DNA from 3 places in the Pantoea sp. S-LA4 genome. Region 3 is predicted to be linked to each of the others. Evidence: riboswitches for the same ligand, from Rfam matches in the RefSeq annotation. Region 3 holds a riboswitch; each other region holds the start of a gene.
What was found. Region 3 has a riboswitch for thiamine pyrophosphate ahead of thiC (phosphomethylpyrimidine synthase ThiC). Riboswitches for the same ligand answer to the same signal wherever they lie in the genome.

Region 1 (10,034 bases), 3.7 Mb from region 3:
CAGGGCGACGCTGACGTCGCCCTGCTTCTTTATACGTCGCGCACCCGCGCCGACATCACCAAAGCCACTATCGCCAGCCCAAACGCCAGCCAGTAAACCGCCTCATGTCCCAGCCGCTCACTCAGGGTTCCCTGAATCACTCCCGCCAGAATCATGCCGGTTGAAATGGAGTTAGTGAACATCGTTGTCGCCGCACCTGGCCGCCCCGGCATTAAATCCTGAAACCACAACATGCCGATCCCGGCGATAATCCCGACAAAGACCGCATTAAACAGCTGCAGCACCATCAAAGAGGTACGCGAATTAAACAGCACCAGCCCGAGGTAGAACAGCACACCGGCCGCCACGGCCAGCAACATCAGCCGCCGTTTGCCCACTTTACGGGCGTAATGTCCGGCCAGCAGCATCACCGGGATCTCCAGCCCGGCGGCGGTGCCCATCAGCAGGCCGGCCAGCTTTTCCGGCAATCCCAGCGTGGTACTGATGTAGAGCGGCATATCGATGATATACATGGTATTGCAGGTCCACATGGTCACCGAGGCGATGAACAGTAAACGCACATCCCGGTCGCGCCAGCCGCTCAGCGGCAGGCCGCCGCTTTGCAGCAGTGGTGTGGCACGCGGTACCGACGGCAGAGTAAACCACACCAGCAGAATGCAGATCAGAAACAGTGCTGCCGCCACCATAAACAGCGTTACGAAGCCGTAGTTCAGCGCCAGCGCGAATGACAGCGGCGGTCCGATTACCCACGCCAGCGACAGCTGCGCACGCATCACTGAACTGAACATCACCGCTTCCCGCGCCGACTGATCGGCATATTCACGCGCCAGCGCGAACAGTTGCGGCATCGACACGCTGGCCAGCGCCGACAGTAGCACCCCAAGGGTAATCAGCGTCAGATAATGGCGGGTAAAAGCAAACAGCAGCGCATTGACCAGCGCCATCAGGCAGCAGAACAGAATGATGTTACGGCGATCGCCGACGCTGTCCGATCGCTTCGCCACCAGCATACTCACCACGATACCGGCCACCGCGTTGATGGTGAAAAACAGCCCGACCCAGAATGGGCGAGCCTGCACCTCGCGGGTTAAAAACAGGCTGAGCGTCGGTGCCTGCAGCGCACCGGCCACGCCCAGCATGAACGAGGCGACCATAAAAGCGAGATAGACCGGATTGATGCGGCGCTGCCGCGTTAACAGCGATTTCATACCGAAATCCCTTACAGGATGAACAGGGGAAGAGAAGAAGGGTAGACGATACCGTGCAGCATGAAAAAAGCCAGCAGAGATCATCTGCTGGCGGTGTAAATGCACCCTACTCAGAAAAGCATCCCGCTGAACAGCGGCATGAGGGTCGAACGCCATTCATTGCTGAATGCCTCCCGCTCTTCCCATAAGGGAAAGTTTGCCCTTAAAATAGGGCAAGAAAAACAGAGCGCTTTTCAGCAGGAGTTCCTCTTTTATGTCCTCATCTCGTCTGAAGCAGCAGTTTATTCGCCTGTGGCAAAGCTGTCAGGGTCAGACGCAGGAGATCACCCTCAGTGAACTGGCTGACCTGCTGCACTGCTCGCGTCGTCATATGCGTAATTTACTCAACCGGATGCAGGCTGCCGGCTGGTTGATCTGGCAGGCTGAGGCCGGACGCGGTAAGCGCTCGCAGCTCACTTTTTGCTACACCGGCCTGGCGCTACAGCAGCAGCGGGCGGAGGATCTGCTGGAGCAGGATCGCATCGATCAGCTGGTGCAGCTGGTCGGCGATAAAAATCAGGTCAGGCAGATGATTGGCGCCCACCTTGGCCGCAGCTTCCGCCAGGGCAAACACATTCTGCGGGTGCTTTACTACCGTCCGCTGCTTAATCTTCAACCCGGCTCCGCCCTGCGCCGCTCCGAAACCCATATTGCCCGCCAGATTTTCAACGGCCTGACGCGCATAAATGAGGAAAACGGGGAAATCGAGGCTGATATCGCCCACCACTGGCAGCAAACCTCCCCGCTACACTGGCGCTTCTTTCTGCGTCCGGCGATTCGCTTTCATCATGGTCGCGAGCTGGAGATGGCCGACGTGATCGATTCGCTGGAACGTCAGCGCCAGCAGCCGCTGTTTTCCCACATTCAGCAGATCGACTCGCCCGCGCCCTGGACGCTGGATATCACCTTAAACCAGCCCGACGACTGGTTACCCTGGTTGCTGGCCAGCGTCAGCGCCATGATCCTGCCGCGCGAGTGGCCGACGCTGCGCGACTTTGCCCGCCAGCCGATTGGCACCGGCCCGTACAGCGTGATCCGCAATCAGGAAAGCCAGCTGAAGATTGAAGCCTTTGATGATTACTTCGGCTTTCGCGCCCTGATTGATGACGTCTCTATCTGGGTCTTGCCGGATATCAGCGACGAACTGGTCTATGCGGGCGTACGTCTGCAGGGCGACGGCGCAGATGAGGTGCAGGAAGAGAGCCGCCTCGAAGAGGGTTGCTACTATTTGCTGTTCGATCAGCGCTCAGAGAAGGGCCGCGACGAGGCGATACGGCGCTGGGTCAGCTATCTGTTTAACCCTATCGCCCTGCTCAATCATGCTGGCGTGGGTTATCAGCGCTACTGGTTTCCAGCCTATGGCCTGCTGCCGCGCTGGCATCACCGGCGCGATCTGACGCCGGTAGAAAAGCCGCCCGGCCTGACCCATCTGACGCTGACCTGGTATAGCCAGCACGTCGAGCACGAAGGGATCGCCAATGCATTGCGTCCGCTGCTGGCGCAGCACGGCGTCACGCTGGAGACCCGCGAGATCAGCTACGAAAGCTGGTATCAGGGTGAAGCGGAAAGTGACATCTGGCTCGGCAGCGTGAACTTTACCCTGCCGCTGAATTATTCACTGTTTGCGCAGCTGTATGAGATCCCGCTGCTGCATCACTGCCTGCCGATTGACTGGCAGGCTGATGCCGCCCGCTGGCGCGAAAAGGCGCTGCCGCTGGCGGAATGGAGTAAGCGGTTAGTGGAAGACGCCGGGCTGCATCCACTGTTTCATCACTGGCTGCTGCTGGAAGGTCAGCGCAGTATGCGCGGCGTACGGATGAATACGCTGGGCTGGTTCGATTTTAAATCGGCCTGGTTTGCGCCGCCCGCGCTGTAACGCTTTCGCGCTACGGCTGAAATGACTAGAATGTGACGTTCTCAACGGGGTGCCGCGTGCGGCTGAGAAAGACCCGTCGAACCTGATTCGGTTAATACCGACGTAGGGATTTGAGAGACCTGCTGCTCAGATCCTTTGCGACTCATCCCCTATTCTCCCGAAGGAGCGCAAAGTGTTAAACAAAGTTCTGCCACTGCTGCTGTTACTCTCCACGCCGGTCCTGGCGGCTAAACCGGTGCTCACGGTCTACACCTACGACTCCTTCTCCGCTGACTGGGGCCCAGGCCCGGCGATTAAAAAAGCCTTTGAAGCGCAGTGCGACTGCGAACTGAAATTTGTCACGCTGGAAGATGGCGTATCGCTGCTGAATCGCGTGCGGATGGAAGGCAAAAACAGCAAAGCCGATGTGGTACTGGGACTGGATAACAACCTGCTGCAGGCGGCGCAAAAAACCGGCCTGTTCGCCGCCAGTCAGGTCGATACCGCGCAACTAACGCTACCGGGCGGCTGGCACGACAGCACCTTTATCCCGTTTGACTACGGCTATTTCGCCTTCGTCTATGACAAAACCCGCCTGAAAAATCCGCCGAAAAGCCTGAAAGAGCTGGTAGAGAGCCCGGAAAAATGGCGGGTGATCTACGAAGATCCGCGCACCAGTACGCCGGGATTAGGTCTGCTGCTGTGGATGCAAAAAGTCTATGGCGATCAGGCACCGCAGGCGTGGCAAAAGCTGGCGCAGAAAACCGTGACCGTCACCAAGGGCTGGAGTGAAGCCTACGGCCTGTTTCTAAAAGGGGAAGGCGATCTGGTGCTGAGCTATACCACCTCGCCGGCCTACCACCTCATCGAAGAGAAAAAAGAGAACTACGCCGCCGCGCCGTTTGCCGAAGGTCACTATCTGCAGGTTGAGGTCGCCGCACAGTTAGCCAGCAGCAAACAGCCGAAACTGGCGCAGCAGTTCATGCAATTTATGGTGTCGCCTGCGTTCCAGAACACCATCCCGACCGGCAACTGGATGTATCCGGTGATCAACACCACCCTGCCGGCCGGATTTTCGACACTGAAGGTGCCCGCCACCGCGCTGCAATACTCGCCGGAAGAGGTTGCCAGCCAGCGTTCAGGCTGGATTAGCCAGTGGCAACGCGCCGTCAGCCGCTGATGCCGCGCTGGCTGATTCCTGGTTCGCTCGCCACGCTGCTGTTAATCAGCGTGGCGCTGTTCGCCTTTGGCTCACTGTGGAATGCCGCGCCGGTCACCGACTGGCGCAGCGTGCTGCAGGACGCGTATCTGCATCACGTTATCGCCTTCTCCTTTGGTCAGGCGCTGCTCTCTGCCCTGCTGTCGCTGCTGCCCGCCCTGCCGCTGGCCCGCGCCCTTTATCGACGCCGCTTTCCCGGCCGCCAGTTATTGCTGCGCCTGTGCGCCATGACGCTGGTGCTGCCGGTGCTGGTGGCGGTGTTCGGCTTGCTGACGGTCTATGGTCGCGTCGGCTGGCTGGCGCAGATTTGTCAGCTGATCGGCATCGATTATCGCTTCTCGCCCTATGGGTTGCAGGGCATTTTGCTGGCACACGTCTTTTTTAACCTGCCGCTGGCGACGCGCCTGATGCTGCAGGCGCTGGAAAGTATTCCGGCGGAACAGCGCCAGCTGGCGGCGCAGCTTGATCTGCGCGGCTGGCACCACTTTCGCTTGCTGGAGTGGCCGTGGCTGCGTCGTCAGCTGCTGCCGACCGGCGCGCTGATCTTTATGCTCTGCTTCGCCAGCTTCGCCACCGTGCTTTCGCTGGGCGGCGGGCCGCAGGCCACCACCATTGAACTGGCGATCTTCCAGGCGCTCAGTTACGACTACGATCCCGGACGGGCCGCCCTGCTGGCGCTGATCCAGCTCGGCTGCTGTCTGACGCTGGTGCTGCTTAGCCAGCGTTTCAGCAAGGCGATTCCCGTCGGCACCAGCCAGCTGCACGGCTGGCGCGATCCGCAGGATTCGCGCCTGGCGCAGCTGACCGATGGCCTGCTGATTGTGCTGGCGTTACTGCTGCTGTTGCCGCCGCTGGCGGCAGTGGTGGTGGATGGTTTGCACGGCGGGTTGCGCGGCGCGCTGGCCCAGCCAGCACTGTGGCAGGCGACGCTGACCTCGTTGCGTATTGCGCTGGGTGCCGGTCTGCTCTGTGTCACACTGACGCTGATGCTGCTGTGGAGCAGTCGCGAGTTGCGACTGCGCCAGCATCCGGTCGCGGCGCAGCTGATCGACACCAGCGGTATGCTGATTCTGGCCATGCCCGGGATCGTGCTGGCGACCGGTTTCTTTTTGCTGTTTAACGCCACCGTCGGCCTGCCGGACTCGGCGGATGGGCTGGTGATCTTCACCAATGCGCTGATCGCCATTCCCTATGCGCTGAAAGTGCTGGAAAACCCGATGCGTGACGTCGCCGGGCGCTACGGCAGACTCTGCGAATCACTGGATATCCACGGCTGGAACCGGCTGCGACTGATTGAACTGCGGGCGCTGAAGCGTCCGCTGGCGCAGGCGCTGGCGTTTGCCTGCGTGCTGTCGATTGGTGATTTTGGTGTCGTGGCGCTGTTTGGTAACGCCGACTTCCGCACGCTGCCGTTCTACCTTTATCAACAGATCGGTGCCTATCGCGGTGCCGATGGCGCAGTGACCGCCCTGCTGCTGCTGTTACTCTGTTTGTTGCTGTTCACCCTGATGGAAAAATTACCGGGCCGCCATGCTGACTCTGAATAACCTTACCTACCTTTATCAGCATCTGCCGATGCGCTTCAGCCTGCACGCCGGGCGCGGCGAGCGTCTGGCGATCCTCGGCCCAAGCGGGGCGGGAAAAAGCACGTTGCTCAGTCTGATCGCCGGATTTCTGCCGATTCGTCAGGGCACGCTGCTGATTGATGGTCAGGACCACAGCCACAGCGTACCGGCCAGGCGGCCGGTTTCGATGCTGTTTCAGGAGAACAACCTGTTTCCGCACCTCAGCGTGCAGCAGAACATGGCGCTGGGATTGCATCCGGGATTGAAACTGAACGCCGATCAGCGTCAGCAGCTGGCTGCGCTGGCCGAACAGGTGGGGCTGGGCGATCTGCTGGCGCGGCTGCCGGGCGAGCTGTCGGGTGGACAACGTCAGCGCGTGGCGCTGGCGCGCTGCCTGCTGCGTGACCGGCCAGTGCTGCTGCTGGATGAGCCGTTTTCGGCGCTCGACCCGGCGCTGCGCAGCGAAATGCTGCAGCTGGTGCGCTCGGTGTGTGAAGCGCGCAGCATCACGCTGCTGATGGTGTCGCACAGTCTGGAAGATGCGCAGCAGATCGCGCCGCGCAGCGTAGTGATTGTCGATGGTCGGGTTTACTGGGATGGCGCGACCCGACAGTTGCTGTCGGGCGAGACGCGGGAAGCCGAGGTGCTGGGCATCCCGCGCCGCTGAATTACTCGAAGAAGACCTGCCACAGCAGATGGCGGAAAATCGGCATCATCGGATGGAACTGAATGCCGACGAAGGCGGCGATGGCGAGCGCCAGCCCCAGCGGTCCCAGCCAGCGCAGCCGTTCCGGCGGCAGATACGCAGTCGCCCAGTCCTGACTCCTGCCACTGCGCCACCAGCGCCAGCCCAGCCAGCCACCCAGCCACACCACAATCGCGGCCGCCAGCAGCAGCCACTTAAAGTTGCCGCCCTGCGCCGCCTCGGGAACATCCACCGCCACGCCCGCCAGGATGCCGGGCAGCAGATAGAGCGGTGGCCACAGCAGGCAGCCAATCAGATTAGGCGGCAGGAATTTACGTACCGGCAGCTCCAGCATCCCCGCGGCCAGCGGGATCAGCGGACGCGTCGGCCCGACAAAGCGCCCGACCAGAATGGTAAACATACTGTGCTGATGCAGCGCGTGTTCGGTTTTATCCAGCAGACCTTTGTACTTTTGCAGATACTTCCAGCGATGCAGCGGCCCCTGAAATTTCCAGCCGATCCCGTAGGAAACCCAGTCGCCAATCAGGCAACCGACAAAACCCGCCGCCCAGGCCGGATAAAGACCAATCTGTCCGCTCCCCACCAGCGCGCCCAGACTCGCCATCAGCACGGTACCCGGCAGCAACAGCCCGACCAGCGCCAGCGATTCCAGAAAGGTGACCAGCGCCACCGCAAACAGCGCCCACTCCAGCGACTGCGTAAACAGGTGTTGAACCCAGGCTTCCATAAACTTCCTTAGAAAAAGCAGAAGGCTGGATTGTCCAGAGCCAGCTACACAGCGTCAAGGCAAGAATTGTAGGACAATGTTGACAAAACCCAGCGGCGGAACTGTATAAATATCCATGTTATACTGAGCGGGTTTTCTCACCGATCAAAAATCCTGAGTCTGGAGACGATGTGAATAGGCCCCGCGCAGGTTTTCTGCTTACCCGCCACTGGCGCGATACGCCGCAAGGCAGCGAAATTATCCTCTGGCTCGCTACCGATCAGGGTGCGCAGCGCGTGGTGCTGCCGGTTCAGGAGTCAGTAGCGTTTATTCCGCGTGAGTTTCAGTCTCAGGTCAGCGAGCTGCTGAAGGATGAGCGTCAGCTGCGCATCCAGCCGCTCGAACTAAAAGATTTTCGCCAGCGCCCGGTGTTCGGGCTCTATTGCCGACAGAATCGCCAGCTGCAGCAGATCGAAAAGCGGCTGCGCGAACAGGGGATTCCGGTCTATGAAGCGGATATCCGCCCGCCGGAACGCTATCTGATGGAGCGTTTTATTACCGCACCGGTCTGGTTTGATGGCGAAGCCCGGGGCGACAGCGTGGTGAACGCCCGACTGAAGCCGCATCCCGACTATCGGCCCCCGCTCAAATGGGTCTCACTGGATATTGAAACCACCCAGCACGGTGAGCTTTATTGTATCGGGTTGGAGGGTTGCGGCCAGCGCCAGGTCTACATGCTCGGTCCGGCAAACGGCGATGCCAGCGCACTCGATTTTGAACTGATCTACCTTGATACCCGACCGCAACTGATTGAAGCACTCAACCAGTGGTTCGCTGAGCACGATCCCGACGTGATTATCGGCTGGAACGTGGTGCAGTTTGACCTGCGGGTATTGCAAAAACACGCCGATCGCTACGCGATTCCGCTGCGGCTGGGTCGTCAGAACAGCGCGCTGGAGTGGCGTGAGCACGGCTTCAAGCCCGGCGTGTTTTTCGCCCAGGCCAGCGGCCGGCTGATCATTGACGGAATCGACGCGCTGAAATCCGCTTTCTGGGATTTCCCGTCATTCAGCCTGGAATCGGTGTCGCAGCAGTTACTGGGCGAAGGCAAGGCGATCGATAACCCGTGGCAGCGCATGGAGGAGATCAACTGGCGCTTCGCCAACGATAAACCAGCGCTGGCGCGCTATAACCTGAAAGATTGTGAACTGGTGACGCGCATTTTCCACAAAACGGCGATCATGCCGTTTTTGCTGGAACGGGCAGCGGTGAACGGCCTGGCGGTGGATCGCCACGGTGGTTCGGTCGCCGCGTTCGGTCATCTTTATATTCCGCGTATGCATCGGGTCGGCTTTGTCGCGCCGAACCTCGGCGATGTGGCGCCGGAAGCCAGCCCTGGCGGCTACGTAATGGATTCGCGGCCAGGCCTCTACGACTCGGTGCTGGTGCTGGATTACAAAAGCCTCTATCCGTCGATTATTCGTACCTTCCTGATCGATCCGGTTGGACTGGTGGAAGGGCTGGCGCACCCTGATGATGCTGATTCGGTGGAAGGCTTTCGCGAGGCGCGCTTTTCACGTCATACCCACTGCCTGCCCGCTATCGTCGAACAGATCTGGCTGGGCCGCGAAGCCGCCAAAAAGCAGGGCAACCAGCCGCTGTCGCAGGCGCTGAAGATTATCATGAACGCCTTTTATGGCGTGCTCGGCACCAGCGCCTGTCGCTTTTTCGATCCGCGCCTCGCCTCCTCGATTACGATGCGTGGTCACGCCATTATGCAGCAGACCCGCACGCTGATTGAGGCGGAAGGCTACGATGTGATTTATGGCGATACCGATTCGACCTTTGTCTGGCTGAAATCGGCCCACAATGAACTGGATGCGGCCGCGATTGGTCAGCAGCTGACACAAAAAGTGAACGCCTGGTGGCGTGACCATCTGCAGCAGACCCAGGGCCTGACCAGCGCGCTGGAGCTGGAGTATGAAAATCACTTCTGCCGTTTTCTGATGCCCACCATTCGTGGCGCTGAACAGGGCAGTAAAAAACGCTATGCCGGCCTGATCCGTGAAGCGGCGGGCGAACGCATGGTGTTTAAAGGGCTGGAGTCGGTACGCACCGACTGGACGCCGCTGGCACAGCAGTTTCAGCAGCAGCTCTACAGCCGGATTTTCCATCGTGAGCCGTGGCAGGACTATATCCGTGCTACCGTGGCGCAGTTGCTGGCCGGTGAACTCGACGATCAGCTGATTTATAAAAAACGTCTGCGCCGTCCGCTGAAAGAGTATGAAAAAAATGTGCCGCCGCACGTCCGCGCCGCCCGGCTGGCGGATGAGCAGAATCGCAAATTAAACCGGCCGTTGCAGTACCAGAATGGCGGCCGGATTCGTTACGTGATGGCGACGGCCGGCCCGGAGCCACTGGAGGCGCGTACCACGCCACTGGATTACGATCACTACGTCAGTAAGCAGTTACAACCGGTCGCCGACGGGATTTTACCTTTCGTCGGAGGGGACTTTGCTACACTGATTACCGGGCAGTTGGGTCTTTTTTGACAGGTGACGAATGCCCTGCCATCCAGTACCATAGCGCCCTTCCTGATACTCACCGCGCTAAGAGAGACTCTCCAGACCTGTTCGTTTGGATGAAATCCTATTGCCTGAGTATCCGGGAACACCTCTAAAAACGTTAAAATTCGAGCTAAAAATATATGGTTTTTACATTAGGTCAGCGCTGGAT
Region 2 (10,034 bases), 1.7 Mb from region 3:
TTATGGCTGGCGTCCGGCATTCATTATCGTCTGCTGCATCGGTCTGGTATGGATGACCTTCTGGCTGTTCTTCGCTGCGGACAACCCGGCGAAAAGTAAACGCGTGAGTGAAGAGGAGCGCCTGTTAATTGAACGTCTGAAAGCGGCGAACCCCAATGATGAGGCCGATCTGTCAGAAACCGCTCATCCGTTTGGCTACTACCTGCGTCAGCCGATCATCCTGGTGACCGCGTTTGCCTTCTTCTGCTACAACTACATTCTGTTCTTCTTCCTGAGCTGGTTTCCGGCTTATCTGGTGCAGGCGCACGGCCTGGATATCAAGTCGATGAGCATCACCACCATGATCCCGTGGATTGTCGGTTTCGTCGGCCTGGCGCTGGGCGGCTGGATCTCCGATAAAATCTTTAACATTACCGGCAAACTGTTGTTGTCCCGTAAAATTGTGCTGGTGGTCTCACTGCTGGCGGCGGCAATTTGTGTGGCGCTGGCAGGTACGATAAAAGATGTGGTTCCCGCGGTGATGATGATGTCGGTGTCGATCTTCTTCCTCTACATTACCGGCGCAATCTACTGGGCGATTATTCAGGATGTGGTGCACAAGAGCCGGGTCGGCAGCATCAGCGGCTTTATCCATCTGGTCGGCAGCCTGTCCGGTATCATCGGCCCGATTGTCACCGGCTTTATTGTCCAGCATACCGGTAAATTCGATAGCGCCTTTGTGCTGGCTGGCTGTGTCGCCGCGCTGGGTGCTTTCCTGGTGTTGTTTGTGATTCGCAGCCCGAAAACGCAGGATAAACCGGTTTCGGTATAACCTTCATCACGCGACATGATCACTGATTTCGGGGCGCCTCGCGCCCCGTTTGCCATAAGGACGGACTATGTTACAGATTGATCGCCTGCCCGCTGAGATCCAGCGCCCTGCCTACGACCGTAGCCAGCTTAAAACCCGGATGGTGCACATCGGCTTTGGTGCCTTTCACCGTGCCCATCAGGCGCTGTGCAGCGATAAGCTGGCCGCCGAACACGACAGCGATTGGGGTTACTGCGAAGTTAACCTTAACAGCGGCGAACTGATTCAGGCGCTGCGCAAACAGCAACTGCTCTATACCCTGACCGAAATGGCGGATGATTCGCTGCAGACCCGGGTCATCGGCGTGATCACGGCGGCACTGCATGGCAAAGGCGACGGCATTGATGCGGTAATCGACGCGCTGTGTCAGCCCGATGTGGCGATTGTCTCGATGACCGTGACGGAGAAAGGCTATTGCCACCAGCCGGCCAGCGGCAATCTCAATCCGGCTCATCCCGACATCGTCCATGATCTGCAAAACCCGCAGTCGCCACGTTCGTTGCCGGGTCTGATTCTGGCCGCGATTGCCCGGCGTCGCGAGCTGGGTCTGCCACCTTTCAGCGTGATGTCGTGCGACAACATGCCGGAGAATGGCCATGTGACCCGCAACGTGATTGTGCAGCTGGCACAACGGCAGGATAAGGCGCTGGCTGATTATATCCAGCAGCAGATCACCTTTCCGTCAACCATGGTTGACCGCATCGTGCCGGCGATGACCGAGGCTGCCTTTGATGCGCTAGCCGAACGGCTCGGCTCCCGTGATCCGGTGGCGGTGGAAGCGGAACCCTTCTTTCAGTGGGTCATCGAAGATAACTTTGTCAGCGGTCGCCCGGCGTGGGAAAAAGCGGGTGCCGAACTGGTCTCCGACGTGCTGCCGTATGAAGAGATGAAACTGCGGATGCTGAATGGCAGCCACTCTTTCCTCGCCTATCTGGGTTACCTTGCCGGTTATCAGCACATCAGTGACTGCATGGCGGACCCGCACTTCCGTGCCGCAGCCCGTTCACTGATGGTCGATGAGCAGGCACCGACCCTGCGCACCCAGGGCGTGGACCTTGAAGCCTATGCTGATTCGCTGATTGCCCGCTATGAAAACCGCGCCATCAAACATCGCACATACCAAATCGCCACTGACGGATCGCAAAAATTACCGCAGCGTCTGCTGGACAGTCTGCGCTGGCATCTGCGTAACAACAGCCGCTGCGAACTGCTGCTGCTGGGCGTGGCAGCCTGGATGCGCTATGTCGGGGCCATTGACGAGCAGGGCCAGCCGATTGAAATTCGCGATCCGCTGAAAGCCACGCTGGCAGAGACGGTCGCCAGCAGCGAAGAAGGCGCGCCGCGTGTGCGTGCGCTATTGGGTCTGCGCGAAATCTTTGGCGACGATCTGGCGCAAAACGCCGATCTGGTTGCCCGACTGACCGCCTATTATCAGCAGCTGACGACTCAGGGCGCGCGGGCGACGGTACAACAGTGCATGAGCCAGGCATAACCGCCTGGTGACAAAGCACTGGCGCAGACGCAGCGTGCTGATTAGACTGACTCTTTCCCATCGGGCTGGCATCAGCCAGCCGTAATATGGATATTGCTGCATGTCGATCGCTTATACCATTACCACCAGCGAACCGGTGAATCAGCAGATTTACCGGTTTCTGCGCAAAGATATCGTGACCTGTGCGATTCAGCCTGGTTCGCTGCTGTCGGAAAAAGAGGTCTCTGCGCGTTTTAACGTCTCTCGCCAGCCGGTGCGGGAAGCGTTCATCAAACTGGCCGAGGCCGGGCTGGTACAGGTATTGCCGCAGCGCGGCACCTTTGTGCGTAAAATCTCTGCCAAACGGGTGGCGGATGGTCGCTTTATCCGTGAAGCGGTGGAAGTGTCGGTGGTGCGTCGTGCCGCGCTGGAGATTGGCGAACCGGCGCTGATGGTGCTGGCGCACAACCTGCAACTGCAGCGTATGGCCGCTGAGCGGCATGACAGCCAGGCGTTTCTCAGCCTGGATGATGAGTTTCACCGGCTGATTGCCGAAAGTATTGATTGTAAGCTGGCGTGGGAAACGGTCGAGAACATCAAAGCGGCGATGGACCGGGTGCGTTTTCTGACGCTGAGTGAAGTTTCCCCGCCGGAAAGCCTGATTGAGCAGCATGAGGAGATTTTCGCGGCGTTAAAACAGCACGACCCTGACGCTGCCGAAGCGGCGATGCGCCGCCATCTGCAGGAGATGATCTTCTCGATTACCCCTATCGCCGAGCGCAACAGCGCATGGTTTGAAGCCCCCTGATACCGCTGCGTCGCCCTGTTCAGGGACGACGCAACGCTGTTACCACCATTGATGAAAGTGGTGTACCGGCCCAATCCCCTGCCCGACCTCCAGTGAATCTGCCTGCAACAGCGCCTGCTGCAACCAGGCTTTGGCCTCAGCCACCGTATCTGCCCAGTTCGCATAGCGGGGACGCAATGCCGCCAGCGCTGCTGACAGCGTACAACCGGTGCCGTGGGTATGCCGGGTATTGACGCGCGGCGTGCTGAACCGCAGCTGATCCGAAGGCGTCAGCAGCCAGTCCGGACTGTCGTCAGCCGTAAGATGTCCGCCTTTCATCAATACCGCCTGACATCCCGCTGCCAGTAACGCCTCGCCCTGCGTCCGCATCTGCGCTTCATTCTGCGCTACGGCACATCCCAGCAACGCCGCCGCCTCCGGCAGATTCGGCGTGATCAGCGACACCTGAGGCAGTAACAGTTCGCGCACGCTGGCAATTGCATCCGGCGAGAGCAGCGCATCGCCGCTTTTCGCCACCATCACCGTATCCAGTACCACAAAGGGAATTTCAGCGCGCTTCAGCCGTGCCGCGACCCGTTCTACTATCGCGGTTTCCGATAACATGCCGATTTTCGCGCTGTCGATACGCACATCATCCAGCACTGAATCGAGCTGAGCGGCGACAAAGTCAGGATCGATGCGGTAGACCGACTGGACGCCTCGGGTATTCTGCGCCACCAGCGCGGTGATCACGCTGGTGCCATAAGCGCCTAGCGCCGAAAAGGTTTTCAGATCGGCCTGAATCCCCGCTCCGCCGCTGGGATCGGTACCGGCGATGGTCAGGGCATTAATGCGCTTCATGGTTCACCTCCAGCGTCCAGAGCGCATCAAGAAACGCCGTGGCAAAACTGCCGGGACCGGTCGAGCCTGCCGCTGCCTGCTCACCGGCGCGTGCCATCACCTGACAGGCCGTCGCCACGTTGAGCAGCCGGTCACCGGTCAGACTGCTAAAGGCCGCCACCACCGCCGACAACGCGCAGCCGGTGCCGACCACCCGCGTCATCAGCGGGCTGCCGCCGTGAATGGCAAAAGTCCGCAGACCGTCGGTAGCGTAGTCCACTTCGCCGGTCACGATCACCAGCGTCTGATAGTCACGGGCCAGTTGCCGGGCCGCCTCCAGCGCCACATCCGCCTGATGCAGGCTGTCTACTCCGCGTCCGCCGCCGGCCTGCTGCGCCAGCGTCAGAATCTCTGAGGCATTCCCCCGGATCACCGCCGGTTGCTGGCTCAGCAGCTGCTGACAGAAAGTCGTGCGCAGCGTCAGTGCTCCAACGGCCACCGGATCCAGCGTCCAGGGCGTGCCGGCCTGACGGGCAGCCGTGATCGCCGCCTGCATCGCCTGCTGGCGCTCAGCGGTCAGCGTCCCGACATTAATTGACAAGGCATCGGCAAAACCGCTGAACTGCGCGGCCTCCTCTGCATCAATCACCATCGCTGGCGAAGCGTTAAGCGCCAGCAGCACATTGGCGGTAAAGTTTTGAACCACGTCATTGGTCATGCAGTGCACCAGTGGTGACTGGCGACGGAAGCGGTGCAGAATGGGCGCGAATTGCGCAGCAGAAAGGTGTTGAGATTGATGATTCATCATAGCTCCCAACCGGCGAACAAGAAGGCGAATGCGGTCAGGCATCAGACTTCCCTACGCTGGCATTATCCAGTTCAGGTTCAACGGGTATTTCTCAGCCTTCACGTGGAAGGGCACCCCGAGTCATATAGAATAAAATCAAAAACTTTTGATTAGCATTTCATTTATTCATGTTCTGGATAATGCCAGTGGGAAGCCAAAGTCTCAACCCTAAAAAATGCGCTGTGTCCCAACTTGTATCCCTGGATGCGTCCCAAAATATAAATTCTAGAGACAAAAAAAACCCTCCCGGATGATGCCAGTCATTTAAAACTGATTGACATAAAACCAAATTGCTCGCATTTGAATTTACAAAAACCCAATCATTTGCTGAATCGAATTTAATAATTCTTGTTGTGTGTAACGATGAGATTGCATTGTAATATTTTCTGGATGGTGTATATGATTACGGATGAATGTTTGCAACGAAGTATCCACAGGAGATTGCGCAACACTTTTAACCTCCTTAACCCATATTTTATCAAGCGCAATCCCGTTCGAACTTAACCATTGTTCCATTGCTCTTTCACTGGGGCAGGATTTTTTCTCTTGCAAATAACCATATAATTCATTATGCAATTCAACAGTTGCTAGATTGTATGCTTTAAAGTTAATCTCACCCCAAGATGGAGACCAAGGAAACCATGGGGACGTATCAGCTCTTTCCACAATATTTTTGTTATTCTCTTTTTTGAAAACAAACAGGCCAACATTTTTAAGATAAGGAGAAGACAAAATAAAAGGAGAATGCGTTGTAACAAAGACCTGTCTACTTTTAGATATAAGCATCAAAGCCTCTAAAAGTTTTTGTTGGCCTGATGGATGAAGACAAATTTCGGGTTCGTCAATGAAAAGATAAAATGGCTTGCTTATACCTGCACCATGAGCATTACATGTTATCTCAGCGTAAACCTGAAGTAATGATAAGGCCAGCGCCCTTTGCATACCATGCCCCTTTTCTCCCATAGGGACATTTACCCCATCATCAATCATGATAGAAATAGTTTTGAAGAAATTCTCTACTTGCAACTCTTCAAAAATGAAAGAAATATTTGCCATACCAAATTGAGAGGAAAAAACATCCTTAACCTGATTTTCAACTAAAGATATTTTCTGCCTCAATTCTGATTCAGGATGATTGAATACGAGATGATACTGTTCCGAAAACGCTCTATACTCGTCTGTTGCAATATGGCCCAATGCTATCTCTTTTAAAAGAGAACCACATATAGTTGTAGACCCAAATTTTGCTTCATTGCTTGGATTTGTATCAGCCCAAATGAAATTATTATCATAAAATTTCTTAAAAGGCGCATCTATGCCGCTTGGATTAACAAACTCATCTCCGTTCCAAAATAATATTTTCTTCTCACCAACCTCGCTACATCTCTTGACTCTAAAATAACTCACACCCTCACTTTCATAAATATGCGAAGAGAATGCTGCAACTTTATTTGTTTGTACATGAGCAGCAATTACTTCTGATAAATTACCAGTAAAAGTTAACTCAGCTGAAAGTTTTTCAGGAATATCGTCCGGAATTGACTTGCTTATAATATCTTCGATGTTTTTTTTAGTGCCATCTTTAATAAAATCTATAACTTCAAAAACGGTGGATTTCCCAGCATTATTTTCACCAACAAAAACATTAAGCCCACTACCTTCAGTTTCACCATCGGGAATATTAAATTCCAATTTATTATTTTCCCCATGAAATCCTTTAAAGTTCTCAACCTTCAGTTTTTTTATAAACATCATCAATCCTTTATGTTAGCTGTGTATAAAACAATAGCTTTACTTAGCACACCATATTTTCACCTAATTTATATCACCCAAATTTCACTAAAACTATGACATTTACCAAACAATTAGCTTTTACAACACAATCTATCAATGACGTAACAAACATTTTTCATAGGAAAATATGAAAGCATCTCCATATGATCCTTGTGACGTTTTTTTTCATATTCAAGCACATACTACAAGTGCGCCAAGGTAACCAGCCAGTCTGATTGAAATGATGGTGTTCCGTAAATTGTGAACTAATTGCCTATGTACATAACCGTCAAGCTGCTGGATACCAAGCTGATAGCGTAAATCAGCTAAGACTACGCCTATCTTGGACATGTTTTTCCGGACACAAGCGAGAATATTGTTTCCACTGTCGATGAAAAAAACCGCGAAATCCCATCTCGATAAGTTTAGAATAGATCACCACTTGTTGTTTAGTATTCTCTGTTTTCCCTGCCCGCTTTCTCCGCTCGGTAGATAGTGCCGCTGCTATCCTCGTTATATTTGATCTGTGACTTATTTAGCCTGGCAGTGTGGCTATCGGCCCCTAACGTCTTACAGAAAACTAATTATCGGACAGACGAAAACGGACGTTCTAAAAACCGTTACGTTTGATGGTACGACGTATGGTTGTATGTTTCATTTATTGCGCATTGATATGGTACGGCTTAACAAAACAGGAAAAACACATAACACATTGATTTAAATTATAATAGTAACAATAAAAACGCTGGCATTATCCAGTTCAGGTTCAACGGGTATTTCTCAGTCTTCACCAGCAAGGACACCCGAGTCACGTTACAGCCTGCAACATAAAGAGCCGTCGCAGCGAAAACCAGTCACCCCTGCGCGATCAATCCTCGCGCCGGTAACACTTCGTATGATCCCGATCAATTCCTGTGACGGCAAAAACAGGCTTAATGCTGCGGGCTATAAATATACCTCTTTTGAGGTAGGTAATATTAGCGCCCTGCGGGGATGTTATTTCCATTGATAAGCTGCATCACGCCATAATAATTAGCCTGCGCACAGCATCGCAAAAAAAACACTTATTTTCATGGAGTTGAACGACTCCGGAAGCGGAACTTCATACTATTCAGGATGTATGATGCGATTGTCAGCGCTTATTCCTCACCGCCATCGATGGCAGGACATTAATATCGAACGTCATGGTGCCACTGCGCCAAATGGCAGACACTATCTTTCCACGTATATTTCCGCCCGCTGTTCGGGCTGCGGCGAAATGATTCATCGTGTCTATTATCGCGATATCAGCGATCGGCAGGCGCGCCGCTGGCTGGGCTAAAAAGCAGACAGATCGAGATTTATCGCCACGGCAGGTTACCTGTTGGTTAACAATTTGTTAGGCTGATAATTATTAGCTGCCTGAAATGAACCGCCGTATGCCTCTTCTGCTCAATAGCCTCAGTCATCAAATTTATCTGTCTGCACCGCTGTTTATCCTGATCCTGCTCGGTTACGGACTGACCCGGCTGGGTAAATGGCCCGCCAGCATCAGCGAAGGGATGAACCGCTTCGTGTTCAACGTCGCGCTGCCCTGCATGCTGTTTGGCGTGATGAGCCATTTCCACCAGAGTCCGCCGGTTGACGCGCGGCTGCTGCTGGCCTTCTTTGGCAGTTGCCTGCTGGTATTTATTGTCGGCCGGATCGTGGCGAAACGACTGTTTAAGCTGGATGGCGTGGCAGGCTCGGTCTTTGCGCTGGGCGGCATCTTTTCGAATAACGTGATGCTGGGCATTCCGGTGGCTACCGTGCTGCTGGGGCCGGCTTCCCTGCCCTCAGTGGCGCTGGTGCTGGTATTTAACAGCCTGATCCTCTGGACGCTGCTGACGGTATCGGTGGAATGGGCGAAACAGGGCAGCTTTTCAATGCAGGGGCTGGGACGCACGGCGATCGGCGTGCTGAAGAATCCGCTGATTATCGGCATTCTCAGCGGCACCGCCTGGAGTTTTCTGCAGCGCCCGTTGCCGCTGCTGGCCGCTGAGCCGCTACGAATGCTGGGATCGATCGCTGCGCCGCTGTCACTGGTCACGCTGGGCATGAGTCTGGCCCATTACCGGGTGCGTGAAGGCCTGAAAGAGAGCTATACCCTCTGCCTGCTCAAGCTGGTGCTGCAACCGATGACGGTATGGGCGATCGCCTGGCTGACCGGCCTGCCGCCGCTGGAGAGTAAAGTAGTGGTGCTGTTGGGATCGATGGCGGTCGGGGTGAATGTCTACCTGATGTCACAGAAATTCAACGTGATAACCGGCCCGGCTGCCGCCAGCATGTTGTTTTCAACCCTGTTTGCTGCGGTGACGACGCCGTTGTGGATGATGCTGATGACGCTGGCGGGATACTAAAAAAAAGCCCCTCAACATCTGTCGAGGGGCTGTTGCGTGGCTATCGCAAAACTTATTCAGCCACTTTGGTGCGAATCAGGTAATCAAAGGCGCTCAGCGAGGCTTTTGCACCTTCGCCGCTGGCGATAATGATCTGTTTGTACGGCACCGTGGTGCAGTCACCGGCCGCGAAAACGCCTTTCAGGCTGGTTTCGCACTTGGCATCAATGATGATTTCACCCATTTTGTTACGCTCAACGGCGCCTTCCAGCCACGGGGTGTTAGGCAGCAGACCGATCTGCACGAAAATACCGGACAGCGGCAGTTCGTGAGTGGTCTGGCTGGTACGGTCGATATACTGCAGACCGGTCACCTTGCTACCGTCGCCTTTCACTTCGGTGGTCTGGGCATTCAGGATCACATCAACGTTTTTCAGGCTGCGCAGTTTATCCTGCAACACCTTGTCAGCACGCATCTCACCGGCAAATTCCAGCAGCGTGACGTGTTCAACGATGCCAGCCAGGTCAATCGCCGCTTCAACGCCGGAGTTACCGCCGCCGATCACTGCGGTACGTTTGCCTTTAAACAGCGGGCCGTCACAGTGCGGACAGTAGGTAACGCCTTTGGTGCGATACTCTTCTTCGCCCGGCACACCCATGTTACGCCAGCGTGCGCCGGTCGCCAGGATAATGCTGCGTGATTTCAGTACTGCGCCGGAGGCAGTTTCAACCGCGTGCAGGCCGCCCGCAGCCGCCGCCGGAATCAGTTTGATGGCGCTCTGGCTCTCAATCACATCGACATTGTAATCATCGACGTGTGCGCGCAGTGAACCAGCCAGTTTGGCCCCTTCGGTTTTCGGCACAGAAATGTAGTTTTCGATATCCACAGTGTCCAGCACCTGGCCGCCGAAACGTTCGCCCATCAGACCGGTACGAATGCCTTTACGGGCAGAATAGATTGCTGCTGCTGCGCCCGCCGGTCCGCTACCAATGATCAGAACGTCATAGGCGTCACGCTTGTTCAGCTCTTCAGCGGCACGTTTGTCGGCGTTGGTGTCCACTTTGCTGACGATTTCTGCCAGGCTCATGCGGCCCTGACCAAACTCTTTA
Region 3 (10,034 bases):
CGCTCTTATATACGCGAAACAAAGCCAAGGGATAAAACCACCATGCAACAACGTCGTCCTGTACGCCGCGCTCTGCTCAGTGTGTCTGACAAAGCCGGTATCCTCGAATTTGCTCAGGCGCTCGCTGACCGCGGTGTCGAGCTGCTCTCCACAGGTGGCACCGCTCGCCTGCTGGCAGATGCGGGCCTGCCTGTCACTGAAGTCTCTGACTACACCGGCTTCCCGGAAATGATGGATGGACGCGTCAAAACCCTGCACCCGAAAGTGCACGGCGGCATTCTCGGTCGTCGCGGCCAGGATGATGCCATCATGGCGCAGCACGACATCAGCCCAATCGACATGGTGGTGGTAAACCTCTATCCCTTTGCCCAGACGGTGGCACGTGAAGGATGCTCACTGGAAGATGCTGTTGAGAACATCGACATCGGAGGCCCGACGATGGTGCGCTCTGCGGCCAAGAACCATAAAGATGTGGCGATCGTCGTGAAGAGCAGCGACTACGAGGCTATCGTGGCCGAGATGGACGCCAACCAGAATGCCCTGACCCTTGAAACCCGCTTCGACCTCGCCATTAAAGCCTTCGAGCACACGGCGGCCTACGACAGCATGATCGCGAACTACTTCGGATCACTGGTGCCGGCTTATCACGGTGAACGCAGCCAGCCAGCCGGTCGCTTCCCGCGCACCCTTAACCTGAACTTCATTAAGAAGCAGGATATGCGTTATGGCGAAAACAGCCATCAGGATGCAGCCTTCTATATAGAAGAGAATGTCGTGGAAGCCTCCGTCGCGACCGCGCAGCAGGTTCAGGGCAAAGCGCTCTCCTATAACAACATCGCTGATACCGATGCGGCACTGGAGTGCGTTAAAGAGTTCAGCGAGCCCGCCTGTGTCATCGTCAAACATGCCAACCCTTGCGGCGTCGCGGTCGGTGATTCACTGCTGACAGCCTATGAGCGCGCCTGGCAGACCGATCCCACCTCCGCGTTTGGCGGCATCATCGCCTTTAACCGCGAGCTGGATGAAGCGACTGCTCAGGCCATTATCAGCCGTCAGTTTGTCGAAGTGATCATTGCGCCAGCGGTTTCCGAGGCCGCGCTGAAAATTACCGCGACCAAACAGAATGTCCGGGTGCTGATCTGCGGCCAGTGGCAAAACCGCGTGGCAGCGCTGGACTTTAAACGGGTTAATGGCGGCTTACTGGTGCAGGATCGCGATCTCGGGATGGTCGATGCCAGCCAGCTTCGCGTGGTCAGCAAACGCCAGCCCACCGAACAGGAGCTGCGCGATGCGCTGTTCTGCTGGAAAGTGGCGAAATTCGTTAAGTCTAACGCCATTGTTTATGCGCGCGACAACATGACTATCGGTATTGGCGCCGGTCAGATGAGCCGCGTCTATTCCGCGAAGATTGCCGGTATCAAAGCGGGCGATGAAGGGCTGGAAGTGAAAGGCTCGGCCATGGCGTCTGACGCTTTCTTCCCGTTCCGCGATGGCATCGATGCGGCGGCGGCGGTGGGTATCAGCTGCGTGATTCAGCCTGGCGGCTCAATCCGTGATGACGAAGTGATCGCCGCAGCCGATGAGCATGGCATCGCGATGATCTTTACCGATATGCGCCACTTCCGCCATTAATCGTCTGGAGAGTGATAAATGAAAATTTTAGTAATTGGCAATGGCGGACGTGAGCACGCATTAGCCTGGAAAGCGGCGCAGTCTCCGCTGGCAGAAACTGTGTTTGTGGCACCGGGCAACGCTGGCACCGCATTAGAGCCCGCGCTGCAGAACGTGGCGATCGCTGCCACTGACATCCCTGCCCTGCTGGCCTTTGCCCAACGTGAAGCCATCGACCTGACCATCGTCGGCCCTGAAGCGCCACTGGTGGCGGGCGTGGTTGATGCCTTTCGCGCCGCAGGCCTGAACATTTTTGGCCCGACACAGGCAGCGGCTCAACTGGAAGGATCGAAAGCCTTCACCAAGGATTTCCTTGCTCGCCATCAGATCCCGAGTGCGGCCTATCAGAACTTCACCGAGGTTGAACCTGCGCTGGCCTATCTGCGTGAGAAAGGCGCGCCGATCGTGATTAAAGCGGATGGTCTGGCGGCGGGCAAAGGGGTGATTGTGGCGATGACGCTACAGGAAGCGGAAGCGGCGGTTCAGGATATGCTGGCTGGCAACGCCTTTGGCGATGCGGGCCATCGTATTGTGATCGAAGAATTTCTCGACGGTGAAGAAGCCAGTTTCATCGTGATGGTCGATGGCGAGCATGTACTGCCAATGGCCACCAGCCAGGATCACAAACGTGTTGGCGATGGCGACACCGGCCCGAACACTGGCGGAATGGGTGCTTATTCCCCTGCACCGGTGGTCACCGATGAGATCCACCAGCGCGTTATGGATCAGGTGATCTGGCCGACAGTGCGCGGTATGGCCGCTGAAGGTAACGTCTACACCGGCTTTCTCTATGCAGGTTTGATGATCGATCAGGCCGGTCAGCCGAAAGTGATCGAATTTAACTGCCGCTTTGGCGATCCGGAAACTCAGCCGATCATGCTGCGCCTGCAGTCGGATCTGGTCGATCTTTGTCTGGCGGCCTGTGCCGGTACGCTGGATCAGAAGACCTCTGAGTGGGACCCGCGACCTTCACTGGGCGTAGTGCTGGCGGCGGGCGGCTATCCTGGCGATTACCAACAGGGCGATCAGATCCATGGTCTGCCGCTGGAAGAAGTTGAGGATGGCAAAGTATTCCACGCCGGAACACGTCTGGAAGACGATTTAGTGCTCACCCACGGTGGCCGGGTGCTGTGCGTCACGGCGCTGGGCGACGATGTTGCGGCTGCGCAGCAGCGGGCTTATCAACTGGCACAGCCCATCTCCTGGCAGGGCAGTTTCTGCCGTCGCGATATTGGCTACCGCGCCATCAATCGCAAATAAGTTAAAGGGGCACAGAGTGCCCCTTTTTCTTCGGCTTACATATCGTCTTCTTTCGGCTGCTGTGCGCAGTCATCCTGCTGACTGATCCGCAATAGCTGCACCCCTTCCGGCGCTTCCAGCCACGACACCATCAGCGGCCTGGCCGATCCACGCTGCTGCTGCGCCAGCGTCCGTAACGCATCGGCATCAAAAGCGGGCCTGACCTGCTGGCCTTCACAGCTCTTAACCAGATTGCCGCCTGACCAGTATCCCTGTCGCAGGAATATCTGACCGCTGAGCAGCGCATCGCTGACGTTGCGCATCCGTTGGGCATCGAATTTATACAGAGCGACCGAATCCGCACTGACGGCTTCACGCCGGTCAGCCAGCTGCCGCTGCATGAAGTTGAGGCCGCCTTCCTGGTCGAAACGCAAGGTGACATCATCGGGTTGCTCACCTTTAACCTGACGATGAACGCTGATTAACGCCTGTTCCAGCCAGATATAATCGGTAACCTCGCCTTCACTACCGGAAAATGGCGTAAAGATGGTACGGATGTGGACGGACTGATGGTCATTATTCTTGCGCCAGATGCGTACGACGCCCCGGTCAGCAAGGTAACCACTGGCAGAAAAAGGAGGAATGTCGGGCGTGGAGCTGCAACCAAAAAGAAACAAGGAGAGAGACAGGGCGGAAAAACGCTGAAACAGCGTGGTCATGATGGCAGGCCCCTTAAACAAAAGGGGCGAATCGCCCCCTGTTTTAAAGCTTAACCGCAGTGCGACGTCTTACTTAACGGCGTCTTTCAGCGCTTTACCAGACACGAATGCCGGTACATTTGCTGCAGCGATTTTGATCTCTTTGCCAGTCTGCGGGTTACGACCGGTACGCTCAGCGCGGTGGTTCACTTTAAAAGTACCAAAACCAACCAGTTGTACAGCATCACCATCTTTCAGAGACTCAGTGATCGCAGCCAGAGTAGATTCCAGCGCTGCCTTTGCCTGGGTTTTAGACAGGTCAGCTTTTTCTGCGATCACATCAATCAGTTGAGTCTTGTTCATAAGTTATCCTTAAAGTGTATTTATCGCTTGCTAAGCAACGAGTGCGAGGGAAAAGCCATATTCTGGCACTCTTCAGCCTGCACGCACCGATAGCCACAATTTTCAGCCCCCCAAATGTAGACCAGAGAGGGGGCTGATGTGAAGCCTCCAGGCGCGCTAATTCGGGCCTGAAGTCACGTTTTGTCGCCTTACTGCTGGAAATTTATACCGATGTTGCTAATTCCCGCTTCACGCAGGTCCGATCGCAGACCTTTGATCAATTCAAGGTCACGCTCTTCGCACTCGGCGAGCAGTCGGAAAATCTCCCATTGGAGGTCCCATTCATCGATGATGGCCGGGTTTTCACGAAGCTCTTCGTCGGTCATTTCGCGTCCAGCCTGGGTCATTTCCAGCATGGCAACGGTGGTAATTGAAGTCTCACTGACTTCAATTGCGTGCTCAAGAGTGTCGCCGCTCAGCTGCGCATGAACCACTTCGCTTAACGCCACACAGGCATCAATCGCCGGATATACGCCGTAAACCTCAAATGCATCGCCATCAGGAATGGCGGCTTCGAGTTTTTCCAGCTGGCTGTCGAAGTTTATCTTCGCATCTTTGACCGTCAGGTTTTCCCAGATCAGATCAAGAATACGGCGATAGAGTGCCGGATCGGCAAATTCGGTCTGCTCGCAGAATGCCCGATAGTTGGGATACATGCGCTCGCACAGGCAGGCCATAAAAGTAAGATGCTGCCAGCTTTCCAGCTTCGCCAGACGCAGATGAACGGGATTTTGTAACATAAAGGTGGCTCTTATTCGTTTCGCTGGCGGCAGTGTAACTGCAAAAGCGCAGCACAAACAGTGTTAAAGCGCGTTTTGCCAGCGCTGGAAAGCCGGACGATTCGAGGCAACCGCATCTGCCCAGCGGGTTGGCTCCGGCAAACGGTAGCCGCGCGTACAGTTTTCAACCCAGTGCAGCGCAGTATCCAGACTGACGCGATGGCCGGTGGCGACAAACAGCGGATTGCAACGTTGCTTGCTGCGCCAGACCCAGCCGATCTGCTCACCTTTATCCATCAGTGGCTGACGGCTGCCCGGCTGCGCATCCAGTTCGGCAAATCGGCCGCACAGGCGGCGTTTCGCTACGCCGATGGTCGGGACATCCACCAGCAGACCAAAGTGCGACGCCACGCCGAGCCGCCGGGGATGCGAGATGCCGTGACCGTCGACAAACAGCAGGTCCGGCTTCTGCTCCAGCATCTGCCATGCCGCCATTAACGCCGGATACTCACGGAAGGAGAGAAAGCCGGGAATGTACGGCATGGTGGTCTCAATGCGCGCAATGCGATGCTCCACCAGCGTTAGCGAGGGATATTCAAGCACCACCAGCGCCGCCCGGGTGACCGCGCCTTCCTGCTCAAACCCCACATCCGCCCCGCCGATAAAGCGTGGCGGCAAGACGTCAAAATCATCTTCACGCACCACATCAGCGGCGCGTTGCAACTGCTCAGCGCGAAGTGCGGCAATATCCATAGTTACTCCTGATGGAAAGGACGTGACAAACGGTGCACGGCTTCTACAAATACGCCCGCGTTTTCTGGCGGAACGTCCTGATGAATCCCGTGACCGAGGTTGAAAACATGACCGGTGCCGTTGCCGAAGCGCTCCAGAATCCCGGCGACTTCCTGTTCGATACGGGCGGGCGGCGCATACAGCATTGAAGGGTCCATGTTGCCCTGCAGCGCGACTTTATCGCCAACACGACGACGTGCATCGTCGATATCCGTGGTCCAGTCGAGGCCCAGCGCATCACAGCCGGTTTCCGCCATCGCTTCCAGCCACTGACCGCCCCCTTTGGTAAACAGGGTAATCGGCACGCGTCGGCCGTCATTTTCACGCAGCACGTTGTCGACGATTTTGTGCATGTAGTGCAGCGAGAACTCACGGTAATCGCGGCCGGTCAGTACGCCGCCCCAGGTATCAAATACCATCACCGACTGGGCGCCAGCACGAATCTGGGCGTTGAGATAGAGGATGACGCTGTCCGCCAGTTTATCCAGCATTGCATGCAGTGTGGCCGGATCGGCATACATCATCTTTTTGATTTTGGTAAACGCCTTACTGCTGCCGCCTTCCACCATGTAGGTCGCCAGCGTCCACGGGCTGCCGGTAAAACCGATCAGCGGCAGGTCACCGTTCAGGCTTTTACGGATGGTACGCACCGCGTTCATCACGTAGCCCAGCTCCATTTCCGGATCGGGCACCGGCAAGCGCTCGACATCAGCCCGACAGGTAATCGGATTCGAGAAGCGTGGACCTTCGCCGGTTTCGAAATAGAGGCCCAGCCCCATCGCATCCGGGATGGTCAGGATGTCACTGAAGAGGATGGCCGCATCCAGCGGATAACGGCGCAGCGGCTGCAGCGTTACCTCACAGGCCAGCTCGGCATTTTTACACAGCGACATAAAATCACCGGCTTCGGCGCGCGTCGCTTTGTATTCCGGCAAATAGCGTCCGGCCTGGCGCATCATCCACACCGGCGTCACATCAACTGGCTGACGCAACAGGGCACGCAAATAACGGTCGTTCTTCAGTTCACTCATCTTATTACTCTCTCAATTTCAGGCGTGTAGTGTAGCACTTTCACGCTCCGGCGCGGCACAGGGCGACGGTATCTTCAATCAGGCGACGCGCCACGGTGCCCGGTGGCGGCAGCAAAGGTAAGGCATCAAAACGGAACCAGGCGGCATCTAACAGCTCTTTGCCGTCATGTTGCAGATCGCCGCTGTCATACTCCGCCATAAAGGCCGTCATCAGCGACTGCGGGAAGGGCCACGGCTGAGAGGTGACATAGCGCACGTTTTTAACGCGGATGTTGCTCTCTTCCATCACTTCCCGCGCCACCGCCTGCTCCAGCGTCTCGCCCACTTCGACGAAACCGGCCAGCACGGTATAGACCTTATTGCGGTGGCGGGCATGATTAGCCAGCAGGATCTGGTCGCCACGGCGGATCGCTACGATGATGCAGGGCGCAATCTGCGGATAATATCGCTCGCGACAATGGCTGCACAGGCAGGCAAATTCATGTTTACTGTGGTGCATTTCGTGGCCGCAGTAGCCGCACCAGCGATGCGAACGGTAGAACTCCGCCAGCTGCACGCCGCGACCTGCCAGCTGAAACAGCCCGACATCCAGATCGATCAGTTGCCGCACCGAGAACATGCTTTCTGAACGCGGCTCGCAAATCAGCCAGACGTTTTCCCCCTGCCACTCGCCAATCAGTCGGGCTTTCGTGCCAGTCAGACCGAAATTTTCGGCGCTTCCGTGGGGTAAATCACCTTGTGGCAACCAAAGTTTCTGCTCGTGGCTGACAATCCACCATCCAGCGTCTACGCTTGAGATTTCGCATTGCATTTATTTCGTCATCCTTAGCGTCAACTCGCACGCTGAAGTCCTGATGTTAAGTGTGTAGATAAACAACTATAACTCACATGGAGTTAGATATGCTTAACCAGTTAGACGTCCTGGCCGAACGCGTAGGTGGCAGTAACGAACTGGTCGATTCGTGGCTGGAAGCCCGTCGCCAGCTGTTAGTGACCTATTACCATCTGGTCGGCCTGAAACCGAAAAAAGAAGCTCTGACCCGCCTCGATGAGCAGGCGCTGGATAACTTCTGTCATGGCCTGGTCGATTATCTCTCCGCCGGTCACTTTAGTATTTATGAACGCATCATCAGCGAGATGAGCGGTGACAGCCCGATGATCGCAGCGGCCCAGGTTTACCCGCCGCTGGAAGCCAACACCGAGCGCCTGATGCAACTGTACGATGGCCATTTGCAGCAGGCGATCGATGACGATAACTGCATGACGTTCCAGCAGGCGTTGTCTGAAGTTGGTGAAGTGCTGGAAGCGCGCTTCACGCTGGAAGATAAGCTGATCCAGCTGGCATGGGACAACCATCTGGCCCCCCCGCCGGTAGCCAATGACAGCCAGATGGCTCGTCCGGCGTAACCTTAATCACCGGTAAAGGGGTTGTGATTCTGTTACAGCCCTTTTATGCTGAAAGGGTTCTGGCGGCTCAGGCCTGATGAACCTTTTTTCTGTTTAAAAGTTATCGTTTTAAGCCGGTGCCTATCGGCGCAGCGTAAAACGTCTTCTTGTCGGAGTGCCCAATTGGGCTGAGACCGTTAATTCGGGATCCGCGGAACCTGATCAGGTTAGAACCTGCGAAGGGAACAAGAGTAAATATTGCCAGTACGCCAGTGTTTTGCGCTGCCCGTGCTGTTACTCCTGCCGAACTCCGGACAAGCATCATTCCCACTCAACTGGAAGATTGCTATGTCTGACTCAAAAATGACCCGTCGTGAACAGCGTGCCCAGGCCCAGGAATTTATCGATTCACTGCAAGGCGGCAACGCGTTCCCCCGTTCTGAACGTATCTGGATCACCGGCAGCCGGGAGGATATTCGCGTGCCAATGCGCGAAATCAGGCTCAGCCCGACCCACATCGGTGGCAGCCAGGATCAGCCGCGCTATGAGCCGAATGATGCGGTGCCGGTCTATGATACCGCCGGCCCCTATGGCGATCCCGCCGCGCAGATCGATCTGCATCGCGGACTGACGAAACTGCGTGCCGGCTGGATCGAAGAACGTCATGACAGCCAGCCACTGCCGCAGCGCAGTTCAGGCTATACCCAGCAGCGTCTGGCGGATGAAAGCCTCGATCATCTGCGTTTTAACGCGCTGCCTGTGCCGCGCCGCGCCCTTACCGGCCGTTGCGTCACACAGATGCATTATGCGCGTCAGGGCATCGTTACGCCGGAAATGGAGTTTATCGCCCTGCGAGAGAATATGGGCCGTGAGCGAATCCGCGACCAGATTTTGCTGCAACAGCATCCCGGCCATAGTTTTGGCGCGCAACTGCCGGATAACATCACGCCCGAATTTGTCCGTCAGGAAGTGGCCGCGGGTCGGGCCATTATCCCCGCCAACATTAACCATCCTGAATCGGAACCGATGATTATCGGCCGTCACTTTCTGGTCAAGGTAAATGCCAACATCGGCAATTCAGCGGTCAGCTCATCGATTGAGGAGGAGGTCGAAAAGCTGGTCTGGTCAACGCGCTGGGGTGCCGATACGGTAATGGATCTCTCTACCGGCCGGAATATTCATGAAACGCGCGAGTGGATTTTGCGAAACAGCCCGGTGCCGATCGGCACAGTGCCGATTTATCAGGCGCTGGAGAAAGTGAACGGCGTGGCCGAAGCGCTTAACTGGGCGGTGTTCCGCGATACGCTGCTTGAACAGGCGGAACAAGGGGTTGATTACTTCACCATCCATGCTGGCGTGCTGCTGCGCTATGTGCCGATGACGGCAAAACGGTTGACCGGTATTGTCTCGCGCGGCGGATCGATCATGGCGAAATGGTGCCTGTCGCATCATCAGGAGAGCTTTCTCTATCAGCATTTCCGCGAAATCTGTGAAATCTGTGCCGCCTACGATGTCTCACTGTCGCTGGGTGATGGTTTACGTCCAGGCTCGATTCAGGATGCGAATGACGAAGCGCAATTTGCCGAACTGCGTACGCTGGGAGAGCTGACAAAGATCGCCTGGGAATATGATGTGCAGGTGATGATTGAAGGCCCCGGCCACGTCCCGATGCATATGATCCGCCGCAACATGACGGAGCAGCTCGACCATTGCCATGAAGCGCCCTTCTATACGCTTGGGCCGCTCACTACTGACATTGCGCCCGGCTATGACCACATTACATCAGGTATCGGTGCCGCCATGATTGGCTGGTTTGGCTGCGCCATGCTCTGTTATGTCACCCCCAAAGAGCATCTTGGGCTGCCAAATAAAGAGGATGTGAAGCAGGGATTGATCACCTACAAGATTGCCGCTCATGCCGCCGATCTCGCCAAAGGCCATCCGGGTGCGCAGATCCGCGATAACGCGATGTCAAAAGCGCGCTTTGAATTTCGCTGGGAAGATCAGTTTAATCTGGCGCTCGATCCCCATACCGCGCGCGCCATGCATGATGAAACCCTGCCGCAGGAGTCAGGCAAGGTGGCGCATTTCTGTTC

Region 1: linked by a shared signal. The riboswitch ahead of thiB (thiamine ABC transporter substrate binding subunit) and the one ahead of thiC (phosphomethylpyrimidine synthase ThiC) in region 3 are both predicted to bind thiamine pyrophosphate.
Region 2: linked by a shared signal. The riboswitch ahead of thiM (hydroxyethylthiazole kinase) and the one ahead of thiC (phosphomethylpyrimidine synthase ThiC) in region 3 are both predicted to bind thiamine pyrophosphate.

The regions. Positions count from the first base shown of each region.
Region 1 covers NZ_JBTLRC010000002.1:418,547-428,580, reverse strand. The annotation lists gene ACX3P5_RS02775 (MFS transporter) at 30-1,208, opposite strand; gene sgrR (HTH-type transcriptional regulator SgrR) at 1,462-3,123, shown strand; TPP riboswitch at 3,159-3,250, shown strand; gene thiB (thiamine ABC transporter substrate binding subunit) at 3,296-4,282, shown strand; gene thiP (thiamine/thiamine pyrophosphate ABC transporter permease ThiP) at 4,258-5,868, shown strand; gene thiQ (thiamine ABC transporter ATP-binding protein ThiQ) at 5,852-6,553, shown strand; gene ACX3P5_RS02750 (DedA family protein) at 6,555-7,319, opposite strand; gene polB (DNA polymerase II) at 7,490-9,850, shown strand; gene rapA (RNA polymerase-associated protein RapA) at 10,006-10,034, shown strand, end outside.
Region 2 covers NZ_JBTLRC010000002.1:2,394,636-2,404,669, forward strand. The annotation lists gene ACX3P5_RS12055 (MFS transporter) at 1-811, shown strand, start outside; gene ACX3P5_RS12060 (mannitol dehydrogenase family protein) at 879-2,342, shown strand; gene ACX3P5_RS12065 (GntR family transcriptional regulator) at 2,443-3,129, shown strand; gene thiD (bifunctional hydroxymethylpyrimidine kinase/phosphomethylpyrimidine kinase) at 3,169-3,969, opposite strand; gene thiM (hydroxyethylthiazole kinase) at 3,956-4,753, opposite strand; TPP riboswitch at 4,788-4,884, opposite strand; gene ACX3P5_RS12080 (ATP-dependent nuclease) at 5,102-6,547, opposite strand; gene ACX3P5_RS12085 (hypothetical protein) at 7,692-7,889, shown strand; gene ACX3P5_RS12090 (AEC family transporter) at 7,987-8,946, shown strand; gene ahpF (alkyl hydroperoxide reductase subunit F) at 8,999-10,034, opposite strand, start outside.
Region 3 covers NZ_JBTLRC010000002.1:4,074,030-4,084,063, reverse strand. The annotation lists gene purH (bifunctional phosphoribosylaminoimidazolecarboxamide formyltransferase/IMP cyclohydrolase) at 43-1,632, shown strand; gene purD (phosphoribosylamine--glycine ligase) at 1,651-2,931, shown strand; gene ACX3P5_RS19960 (DUF1481 domain-containing protein) at 2,967-3,629, opposite strand; gene hupA (nucleoid-associated protein HU-alpha) at 3,699-3,971, opposite strand; gene ACX3P5_RS19950 (YjaG family protein) at 4,160-4,750, opposite strand; gene nfi (deoxyribonuclease V) at 4,814-5,482, opposite strand; gene hemE (uroporphyrinogen decarboxylase) at 5,485-6,552, opposite strand; gene nudC (NAD(+) diphosphatase) at 6,593-7,363, opposite strand; gene rsd (sigma D regulator) at 7,453-7,959, shown strand; TPP riboswitch at 8,100-8,200, shown strand; gene thiC (phosphomethylpyrimidine synthase ThiC) at 8,287-10,034, shown strand, end outside.